3 regions of the Proteus penneri genome follow, and region 3 is predicted to be linked to each of the others. Evidence: riboswitches for the same ligand, from Rfam matches in the RefSeq annotation. Region 3 holds a riboswitch; each other region holds the start of a gene.
The links. A riboswitch is a leader RNA that binds a small molecule or an ion and turns the genes downstream of it on or off. The one in region 3 is predicted to bind thiamine pyrophosphate.

Region 1: it holds a riboswitch for thiamine pyrophosphate, as region 3 does, so the genes downstream of both, thiC (phosphomethylpyrimidine synthase ThiC) here and thiB (thiamine ABC transporter substrate binding subunit) in region 3, are expected to answer to the same signal.
Region 2: it holds a riboswitch for thiamine pyrophosphate, as region 3 does, so the genes downstream of both, thiD (bifunctional hydroxymethylpyrimidine kinase/phosphomethylpyrimidine kinase) here and thiB (thiamine ABC transporter substrate binding subunit) in region 3, are expected to answer to the same signal.

What each region holds. Positions count from the first base shown of each region.
Region 1 covers NZ_CP059690.1:3,148,042-3,151,639, forward strand. Annotated here, with positions in the region: gene nudC (NAD(+) diphosphatase) at 1-516, opposite strand, end outside; gene H1225_RS14160 (HAD family hydrolase) at 664-1,344, shown strand; TPP riboswitch at 1,389-1,511, shown strand; gene thiC (phosphomethylpyrimidine synthase ThiC) at 1,652-3,598, shown strand, end outside; gene thiE (thiamine phosphate synthase) at 3,588-3,598, shown strand, end outside.
Region 2 covers NZ_CP059690.1:1,840,884-1,844,481, reverse strand. Annotated here, with positions in the region: gene H1225_RS08415 (hypothetical protein) at 204-848, opposite strand; TPP riboswitch at 1,165-1,253, shown strand; gene thiD (bifunctional hydroxymethylpyrimidine kinase/phosphomethylpyrimidine kinase) at 1,305-2,102, shown strand; gene fbaB (class I fructose-bisphosphate aldolase) at 2,154-3,203, opposite strand; gene yegS (lipid kinase YegS) at 3,253-3,598, opposite strand, start outside.
Region 3 covers NZ_CP059690.1:2,671,480-2,675,077, reverse strand. Annotated here, with positions in the region: gene thiP (thiamine/thiamine pyrophosphate ABC transporter permease ThiP) at 1-1,081, opposite strand, end outside; gene thiB (thiamine ABC transporter substrate binding subunit) at 1,081-2,094, opposite strand; TPP riboswitch at 2,159-2,250, opposite strand; gene rppH (RNA pyrophosphohydrolase) at 2,363-2,893, shown strand; gene ptsP (phosphoenolpyruvate--protein phosphotransferase) at 2,902-3,598, shown strand, end outside.

The DNA.
Region 1 (3,598 bases), 480 kb from region 3:
GGCCTCTTCTAAGGTTTCACCAACCTCAACAAAACCAGCGAGCACAGTATAAAGCGGGGAATGTTTATGCCTAACATGATGTGCGAGTAAAATTTTATCTTCATGACGAATACCCACAATAATACAAGGGGCAATTTGTGGATAATAACGTTCATGACAGTTATCGCATAAACACGCCCATTCACTCTCGCTATGGCGCATTTTAGAACCACAATAACCACAAAAACGGTGAGAACGATAAAACTCAGCCAGTTGGACACCACGGCCGACTAATTTAAATAAGTTTTCATCTTGTGAGGCGATAAGCCTTGGTGAACACATATCGTTATCCATTTTTCCATGAATAAGCCAAACTGTTTCACCTTGCCATTCACCCACAATTTTAGCGTGCTGACCAATGAGATCCCAATCTTTAGCTAAACCAAACGGAAGTTCACCTTTAGGCAACCACACTCGCCCACCAAGACTGACTGTCCACCAGCCCTTTTCTGAGCCTGTTAATGTATATAAATGCATAACGACCATTCTATCCAAAATAATGATATAGAATAGAGGATACTCTCTTTAGTTAGACCCTCTCAATGTATTATGATTATTCTCTATAATTTATTAACATTCAAAAAGGAATTTTATAAATTATATTTATAATAAAGGAATACTAGCATGATAGATAAAACCCAAAATAAAATTGCGATTTTTGATTTAGATGAAACGCTTTTAGCGGGTGATTCTAGTCGTTTATGGACACGCTATTTATGGGATAAAAAAATAGTCACTGATCCTCATTTCCTAAAACTAGATGAGCAGATGATTGCAGACTATTACGCTGAAAAATTGGATATAAATCAATATCTTTATCAACATTTATCTTATTTTAAACATCATGATATAAACAAAATAAATCATTGGGTTAATGACTTTACTGAAACAAAAGTTCAGCCACTATTTTACCCAGAAGGAATATCAATAATTACACAATATCGACAGCAAAATATTCCTGTTATAATTATTTCAGCAACAATGTCTTTTCTCGTTCACGCTATTGCAAAACAACTCAATGCAGATATTTCAATGGGCATTGATATGCAAATTAAAGATAATTATTACACTGGATATATTGAAGGTACACCTACATTTCGAGAAGGAAAGGTGCAGCGTCTAAATCAATGGAAAGAAGCCAATAACATTAACAATACTTATATTTATTTCTATACTGACTCTGCTAATGACCTCCCATTGTGTTATCAAGCTGATAACGTCACAGTTATCAATCCAGATGAACAGTTAGCTCAAATTTCACACATGAAAAACTGGAAACAGCAACATTGGAATTTAAATAAATAACCCATGTCAGACTTGTAGTTTTCAAAATCTTTCATATACTGGAGTTCTTCTTGTCGGAGTGCCTAGTGTTTATAAGGCTATTATAAACACAGGCTGAGACCGTTAATTCGGGATCCGCGGAACCTGATCGGGTTAATACCCGCGAAGGGAACAAGAGTGATTCGACCTTTTGATAGCTTTATTGCGTATATTTTTACACTCCCATATACACCTATCTGTCGATACTCCCTGCGACCTCCAGACAAGCATTTTTCTCAATATTCACCCGACAGGCGATTAGCCTGCATGATATTTATTAGGAAATGCTATGTCCCAAAATCAAACTATATCCGTTAAAGATATTTCACCAACAAACAACAAACAACGCCCACGAAAAGAACAGCGTGATGCTGCTCAAGAGTTTATTAGCACCATTCAAGGCGTAAGTTTCCCAAATTCAAAACGTATTTACCTTGAAGGCTCTCGTAGCGATATTCAAGTACCAATGCGTGAGATCCAGCTTGATAAAACATTGGTAGGCGGATCAAAAGAAAACCCTGTTTTTGAAGATAATGAACCAGTTCCCGTATATGACACTTCTGGCCCTTATGGCGATCCAGCTTCTCAACTCGACGTTAATCTTGGCTTAAAAAAAATACGCCAACCATGGATTGATGAGCGTAACGATACTGAAGCACTTTCACTCTTAAGCTCTGATTTCACGCAACAACGTCTTTCTGATGCAGGATTAGAGCATCTGCGTTTCCCGTTAAAACCAAGCCCTAAAAAAGCGCTAAAGGGGAAAAGCGTGACGCAATTGCATTATGCTCGAAAAGGTATTATCACACCTGAAATGGAGTTTATTGCGATTCGTGAAAATATGGGGCGCGAGAGAATTCGTAGCGAAGTTTTACGCCAACAGCATGCAGGCTTTAGCTTTGGGGCTCATCTCCCTGACAATATTACGCCTGAATTTGTGCGCCAAGAAGTTGCCGCTGGTCGAGCCATTATTCCCGCCAATATTAATCACCCAGAATCAGAACCGATGATTATTGGGCGTAATTTCTTAGTGAAAGTGAATGCCAATATCGGAAATTCTTCTGTAACGTCTTCGATTGAAGAGGAAGTTGAAAAGCTAATTTGGTCTACACGCTGGGGTGCAGATACCGTAATGGATCTGTCAACAGGCCGTTACATTCATGAAACGCGTGAGTGGATCATTCGCAATAGCCCTGTTCCTATCGGCACAGTTCCCATTTATCAAGCACTCGAAAAAGTTAACGGTATTGCTGAAGATCTCACTTGGGAAATGTTCCGCGATACGTTACTTGAGCAAGCAGAGCAAGGGGTTGATTACTTTACTATTCATGCAGGTGTATTGTTACGTTATGTGCCAATGACGGCAAAACGCCTAACCGGTATTGTGTCTCGTGGCGGTTCAATAATGGCGAAATGGTGTTTATCACATCACAAAGAAAATTTCCTCTACGAACATTTCCGTGAAATCTGTGAAATTTGTACCGCTTATGATGTTTCCCTTTCACTGGGCGATGGGTTAAGACCCGGTTCAATTCAAGATGCAAACGATGAAGCACAATTTGCTGAGTTACATACATTAGGTGAACTAACAAAAATTGCATGGGAATATGACGTGCAAGTCATGATAGAAGGCCCTGGCCACGTTCCAATGCAGATGATCCGCCGCAATATGACAGAAGAATTAGAGCATTGTCATGAAGCACCCTTTTATACATTAGGCCCTCTTACTACGGATATTGCACCAGGTTACGATCACTTCACATCAGGTATTGGTGCAGCAATGATTGGCTGGTTTGGTTGTGCAATGCTCTGTTATGTTACGCCAAAAGAACACCTTGGCTTACCAAATAAAGAAGATGTAAAACAAGGCCTTATTACTTACAAAATCGCTGCTCATGCTGCCGATTTAGCTAAAGGACATCCTGGCGCTCAAATTCGTGATAATGCAATGTCAAAAGCGCGATTTGAGTTTAGATGGGAAGATCAATTTAATTTAGCGCTTGATCCTGAAACCGCACGTCAATATCACGACGAAACCTTGCCTCAAGCATCAGGTAAAGTGGCTCACTTCTGCTCAATGTGTGGTCCTAAATTCTGTTCAATGAAGATAACGCAAGAAGTACGTGATTATGCAGCTGGTATGGAACAAATGTCTCAAGCCTTTAAAGAGCACGGCAGTGAATTATACCACGGTGCAGAAATCGCCAGTGTTGAGGTGACTGAAAATGAACAAATC
Region 2 (3,598 bases), 830 kb from region 3:
AAAAGAGATTAATTTCCAGCTGAATAATAAAGTAACAAATAAGAAGAGTTAAATAAAAAAAAGAAAAGTTCTGTGTTGGTTTATAAATTGTTTAAGTTACGTGGGTTTTATTTAGTGAAGTGTCGGTTTTTTGTGCAGATTATCCTAAATTAAAAACGTGTGAATAATGTTTATTCACACGTTTTCAGGAAATAGATTACTTATTATTGAGATAATTTTTCTTTGCTAATTACAAGGAGCCGATGAGTATGAGTATCTCGATCTTTCCCCCAGCAGAAAGCATCCCAGTTTTCATAAAGATCATCCGTATCTTTCACAACGGTTAGAGGGCGGTTTTCTTCTGTTCCATCTGAAATATAAACATTAAGGTGAACAGTAAAAGCCCAATCAATCATTGTTTCCCAAAAACGCTTACCTGCACCTGTTTGTTCTTCATCAGAAACAACAATACTGTATGTTTTAAGTAAATAGCTGAAGAAGTATCTAGGGAGATATCTTGTCGCAATATCATGTTCTTCAGAAACAGTTCGCCACACTTTAACTTGAGTACATGTTGTTTTGCTAAATATAATATCTTTGCGAAAAATAAGCTCTACAAGATAAACTGTTTCAGGTGCATTGGTAGTTGAAATTAAACGATATTGATTTCGTTTTAAAGACTTAACAAAACGATACCCATTGGGGATGCTATATTCTGGTAATACAAAGTCTTCAACACCTTTTTCAAGGAATTCTTTTGTATGATCAATATTTCTAGAGTGAATTTTCAATTTTACATTAAAGTCTGCATCAGGAATAAGATAAGGCATTGATTGTCCATTATTCTGTTGCGATGGTTCATTTTTCATTTAGCCCCTCCGCATTGTGTGATTGTCCAGAAATGCATTATAAATACCTCATTTAGCAGATAATATATCTATTGTCGTTAAAACGAGCAAAATAATTTATTTTATTCTTCTTATTTAAAGATAGCTAAAATATATTCCTTAAATTGATGTTTCGCGCAATATAAGCCATCGGCTTAGTATTTATTATATACAACCTTCACTGATTTATCTTACTGAATAACAAATCTCAAAAATAGAAAGTTAGTCAATAGAGGTCTGTTATCAAGCTAGCATCTTTATCTTGAGCATGCGATACTTCTTATCGCCTGAATTTACAGGCTTTGGCTCGGGGCGCCTTATGGCTGAGATGAACCCGTATAACCTGATCTGGATAATGCCAGCGTAGGGAAGTCAAGGTAACTCTGCTGATTAACAGAGCCCGACTTTTCTGTAACTGGTGAAAGGAGGAGTTAATCAGTGAGATTCAATGCATTGTCTATCGCAGGCACCGATCCTAGTGGTGGTGCAGGTATTCAGGCTGATCTGAAAACATTTTCCGCACTGGGTGTTTATGGTACAACAGTAATGACAGCACTTGTTGCTCAAAATACCTGTGGTGTCCGTAGTGTCTATGATTTATCCCCTGATTTTGTTGCAGCTCAATTAGATGCTGTCTTGTCTGATGTTCGAATTGATAGCGCCAAAATAGGTATGCTCTCTAATGCTTCAATTATTGATGTGGTTTGCGACAAAATTCAGCAATATGCTATTCCTTTTGTTGTTCTTGACACGGTTATGATTGCAAAAAGTGGTGATCCTCTATTACAGCCTGATGCGGTTAATAAAATGGTCAGTCAGCTTTTACCGTTGGTTGATTTGATCACACCTAATTTACCTGAAGCAGCTGCCTTGCTAGGTTGTGAAGTTGCTCAAGATGAAATAACAATGAAGCAACAAGGTTATGCATTACTAAAGCAAGGATGCAAAGCCGTGTTAATGAAAGGAGGACATTTAACTGAAGATGAAAGTCCCGATTGGTTATTTACTCAAGATGGCGAGTGGCGATTTACCTCAAAACGTGTGAATACGAAAAATACTCATGGTACAGGATGCACACTTTCAGCCGCTTTAGCCGCTATTCGTCCCCAAGTTGTTAATTGGCAGATTTGTGTTGAGCAAGCAAAAGCCTATCTACAACAAGCGTTAGAACATGCAGATAGTTTAGAGGTTGGACAAGGTTTCGGTCCTGTACACCATTTTCATCGCTGGTGGTAATACTAAAAAGCCCCTATAAAAGGGGCTTTAACTGATCGTAAAATCAGATAATTAAGCAATAGTGACAGATTTATTTAGATAAACATCTTGTACGGCATTAATTAGAGCCACGCCATCTTTCATTGATTTTTTGAACGCTTTACGCCCTAAGATCAAGCCCATACCACCCGCTCGTTTATTAATAACGGCGGTACGAACAGCATCTTCAAGATCATTATTACCTGAAGCACCACCAGAGTTAATTAATCCCGCACGTCCCATATAGCAGTTTGCTAATTGGTAACGAACTAAATCAATTGGGTTTTCAGTAGTGAGTTTGGTGTAAACACGCTCATCAGTATGACCAAAACCAATTGCTTTAAAGCCACCGTTATTTTCAGCCATTTTTTGTTTAACAATATCAGCACCAATTGTTGCGGCTAAATGGTTTGCTTGACCGGTTAAATCTGCACTTGCATGGTAATCTACGCCATCTTTTTTAAAGGCTGGGTTGCGTAAATAAGCCCATAATACAGTGACCATCCCCAATTCATGTGCACGCTCAAAGGCCATTGAAATTTCTTCTATTTGGCGACGGCTTTCTTGTGAACCAAAGTAGATGGTTGCACCCACTGCAACAGCACCCATTTCAAAGGCTTGTTCTACACTGGCGTACAGTGTTTGGTCATATTGCGCTGGGTAGCTTAGGGTTTCATTGTGGTTTAATTTCACAAGAAAAGGGATTTTGTGTGCATAGCGACGAGAAACAGAAGCAAGAACACCATAAGTAGAGGCAACACAGTTACAACCCGCTTCAATAGCTAACTCAACAATATTTTTCGGATCAAAATAGAGTGGGTTTGCGGCAAAAGAGGCTGCAGCAGAATGTTCAACCCCTTGGTCAACAGGTAGAATGGACAGATAACCCGTTCCCGCTAAACGCCCGTGATTAAACAGGGTTTGCATTGAACGTAACACGCTATTAGGGCGATTGTTATCAATCATAACGCGATCAACAAAGTCAGAACCTGGCAGGTAGAGATTTTCGCTCGGGATGGTTTGGCAACGATGTTCCAATAATGATTTCGCATCAGCACCTAACAAACTTACTATATCAGTCATTACATACTCCAGTTCATGATGAGATGAGAGTGATTGTCATTTATCTACATTAAGATAACAAGTCACATTGAGGCGGTAACCGGCAGTGGATCGCTTCAGGTAACACAATAAATTCAAATTTATTTCCTAAAAGGGGTTCTCCATCTAAATTAAATATCATTTCATGAGAAGCACTAATGTTTACCCAGCGACTTTCACGTTCGATTATCTTGTCATTTTTTTTCCGATCAAACAGGCTATTGAAAAGAGAAGGGAGTAATTCGTGCGCTTCAACAATAGTGATATTAAGCTTATTGTCATTAATTAATGCATCAGGGCAGAGTTGTTGCCCGCCACCGGCTTGGCGACCATTACCAATACCGAGAATGAGGGATTCACCTTTCCAGTGAAAGTTT
Region 3 (3,598 bases):
GCCCCGCTTTTTTAAAGTGGCGTAGGCGAAGTTCTCGGCTACTCCATAGCAACATCATCGTTAATACAACGCAAACAATACCCGCACCAACAGCAATAATCAGTGAGGTTGTAAAAGCTTGCCAAAGTACAGGTTGTTGTATGACACGTAGAAATTGGCTATTAAGACCATCAGTGAGTACGGCCAAAATGGGGGGCACTAAAAAGAGGAGTGCAAGTGTGATAATGAGACCATCTGCTATTTTACTAAAGATAGGATCATCGGGATCGCGCCAATGCTGTTTTTGGCTATCTCCAATAAAGAGTGTACCTTTGAGTTTTTGGCTGATAAGTACTAAGCCTAAACAGCAAAAGAGCTGGATTAGTGCTAAAAGTGCAGCACGATGTAAATCGTAGTCATAACTTAATGCTTGATAAATTGCTAGCTCAACGGTTGTTGCCGCAGGGCCTCCACCTAACGCCAGTACAGTAGCAAAGCTGGCAAAACAGAGCATAAAAATCAGTGACGCTGTGGGAAGTATTTGTCGCCATAAATAAGGAAATTCCAGAAAGCGAAAACGCTGCCAACCATTCATGCCTAATTGTGAGGCTAACTGGCGTTGTTCTGGCGAGATACTTTCGAGAGCTTGTAACAGCATTCGGGTTGCTAATGGCATATTGAAAAAAATGTGTGCTAATAAAATGCCTTGTAAGCCATAAGGGGTAAATTGGTAATTAATCCCCAACCATTCACAGATTTGAGCAATCCAACCGACTCGTCCATAAACCGTTAAAATACCAAAAAGTGCCACTAAAACGGGTAACACAAGGCTCATGGCACATAAACGTAAGAAAAGTGTTCTACCTTTAAATTGGCGTCGATAAAGTGCTTTAGCGAGCCAAATGGCAGGTAATATTGAAAATAAGGCAGATAAAAAGGCTTGCCAGAAAGTAAAGCGCACGACATGCCATAAATAGTCATCAGCAAAAATAGAGGATAATTCGCCACTTGGCGCATTAATCCATAATGCACCAAATGACAATAATGCCACAATAAGCAGTAAACCCGAGGCACATAGCCCCGGGATAAGCCATCTTCCCATTAGCGACTCACCGCAGATTGCCAATTACGCGTCCACGTTTGGCGCTCTTTGGCGACAATATCTGCATCGAATTGCAATGATTTTTCGGGTTTAGGCATCACGGAATAGACATCCGGTAATGGCATATCTATAACAGGATACATCCAATTGGTTGTAGGTATCGTTTCTTGGAACGTCGGGGTGAGCATAAATTGCATAAATTGCTGCGCTAATTCAGGTTGTTTACTTGATTTGAGTTTTGCAGCAACTTCGACTTGCAAGTAATGCCCTTCATCAAAAATCGCAGCAGCATAGTTATCTTTTTTATCCGCTAAAATATGATAACCGGGGGATGATGTGTAGCTAAGCACAAAATCACCTTCACCTTTTAAGAATAAGCCGTAAGACTCACTCCAACCTTTAGTGACTGTCAGCGTTTTCTCTGACAATTTTTTCCATTCAGTAGCCGTGTTTTCAGGATAAAGTGACTGCATCCATAGCATTAAACCTAAACCCGGTGTGCTGGTGCGAGGATCTTGATACAAAATCTTCCACTTTTCTTTGCTATTTAACAGTTCAGCCATGCTTTTGGGTGGATTCTGGACACGGTTTTTATCATAAATAAAAGCAAAGTAACCGTAGTCATAAGGCACAAAGGTATCGTCAGTCCATTTTTCAGGTAAGGCGAGTTTGGATGTATCGATATTGCTTGGTGCGAAAAGTCCAGTTTCTTTTGCTGCATGGATCAGATTGTTATCTAACCCTAAAATAATATCAGCTTTGCTTTTATCACCTTCCATGCGTAAGCGATTAAGGAGTGATACACCATCAGACAGAGCAACCAGTTTTAGCTCACAATCACATTGTTGTTCAAACGCTTTTTTTATTGCAGGCCCAGGGCCCCAATCTGCGGTAAATGAATCATAAGTGTAAACAGTGAGTGTGGGCTTTTGTGCTAAGGCTTGAGTTGAAAAAGTGCCCATAATGCCCAGTGCGCCCAGAAAGAAAGTAAAGCGAAGTGATTTATTTAACACGTTTAGTTCCTCAGTAAAAGTCAGGTAGGATCTGAGGAGTAAGGATAGCAAACCAATGAATATTGCAACATCCTGACTCAAATCCCTACGCCAGTATTAGCTGGATCAGGTTCCACGAGTTTTTCTCAGCCTAAAAAGGCACCCCGTTGAGACTTTCCCATTGTAGATAAATACACGCGCCATGCAAAGTCTGTTGATAGAGGTTTACCGTTTGTGGGTAGTATGAAACAATGAGTTATCTTTCAAATTTGGTTATTGAGGTAGTCTAGTGATTGATGATGATGGCTACCGCCCGAATGTAGGGATTGTAATTTGTAATCGGCAAGGGCAAGTGCTTTGGGCTCGTCGCTATGGGCAACATTCATGGCAGTTTCCTCAAGGGGGAATTAATCCTGGAGAATCGCCAGAGCAGGCAATGTACCGAGAGTTGTTCGAAGAAGTTGGGTTAAGTCGCAAGGATGTCAAAATTCTTGCCTCCACACGTAACTGGTTACGTTACAAGTTACCTAAGCGTTTGGTGCGTTGGGACACAAAACCTGTTTGTATTGGACAAAAACAGCGTTGGTTCCTTTTGCAGTTAACAAGTAATGATAAAGACATTAATGTTCAACAAAGCAAAACGCCAGAATTTGATGGCTGGCGTTGGGTGAGTTATTGGTACCCCGTTCGACAAGTCGTCTCTTTTAAACGCGATGTTTATCGACGTGTAATGAAAGAGTTCGCACCAGTAGTCATGCCATTGCAAGAACAAGTGTCTTTACCGCGTCCATCGTATGGATATCGGCGTAAAAGGTATTAGATAACACTATGCTGACACGTTTGCGAGAAATTGTAGAAAAAGTGGCTATGGCAGCTGGGCTTCCAGAAGCGCTTGAACTCTTAGTCAAGGAAACGTGTCAGGCAATGCACACGGATGTGTGTTCTATTTATCTTGCCGATAAACAACGTAGTTGTTTTTATCTTATGGCGACCAAAGGGTTAAAAAAACCTAGAGGGAGAGCGGTTAGTCTTTCATTTAATGAAGGCGTGGTTGGTGAAGTGGGGCGTCTTTCAGAGCTTATCAACCTCGCTGATATTCGCGAACATCCTAGTTTTAAGTACCTTCCTCAAGTTAAAGAAGACGATCTCCGTGCTTTTCTTGGCGTTCCTATTGTCTACCGTCGCCAACTCCTTGGTGTATTAGTTGTTCAGCAAAAAGAGCGTCGCTTATTCAATGAAAGCGAAGAGTCTTTTATGGTGACGCTGGCGACACAGCTCGGGGCTACATTATCGCAAGTACAAACTAAAGGGCTTTTTGGGCAATATCGCCAAAGTCGGATTAAAGCACTTTCAGTTTCGACTGGCGTTGTTATGGCTTATGGTTGGCAAGAAATTTCCCAGCCAGTTCTGGAAAATGTATTTAAAGCCAGCGCACTTGATATTAAGGCGGAATTAAATCGACTCACTGTGGCTTTAGAAGATGCCACTGCAGAATGTCGTCGCTTTAGTAAACGCTTTATGGCGA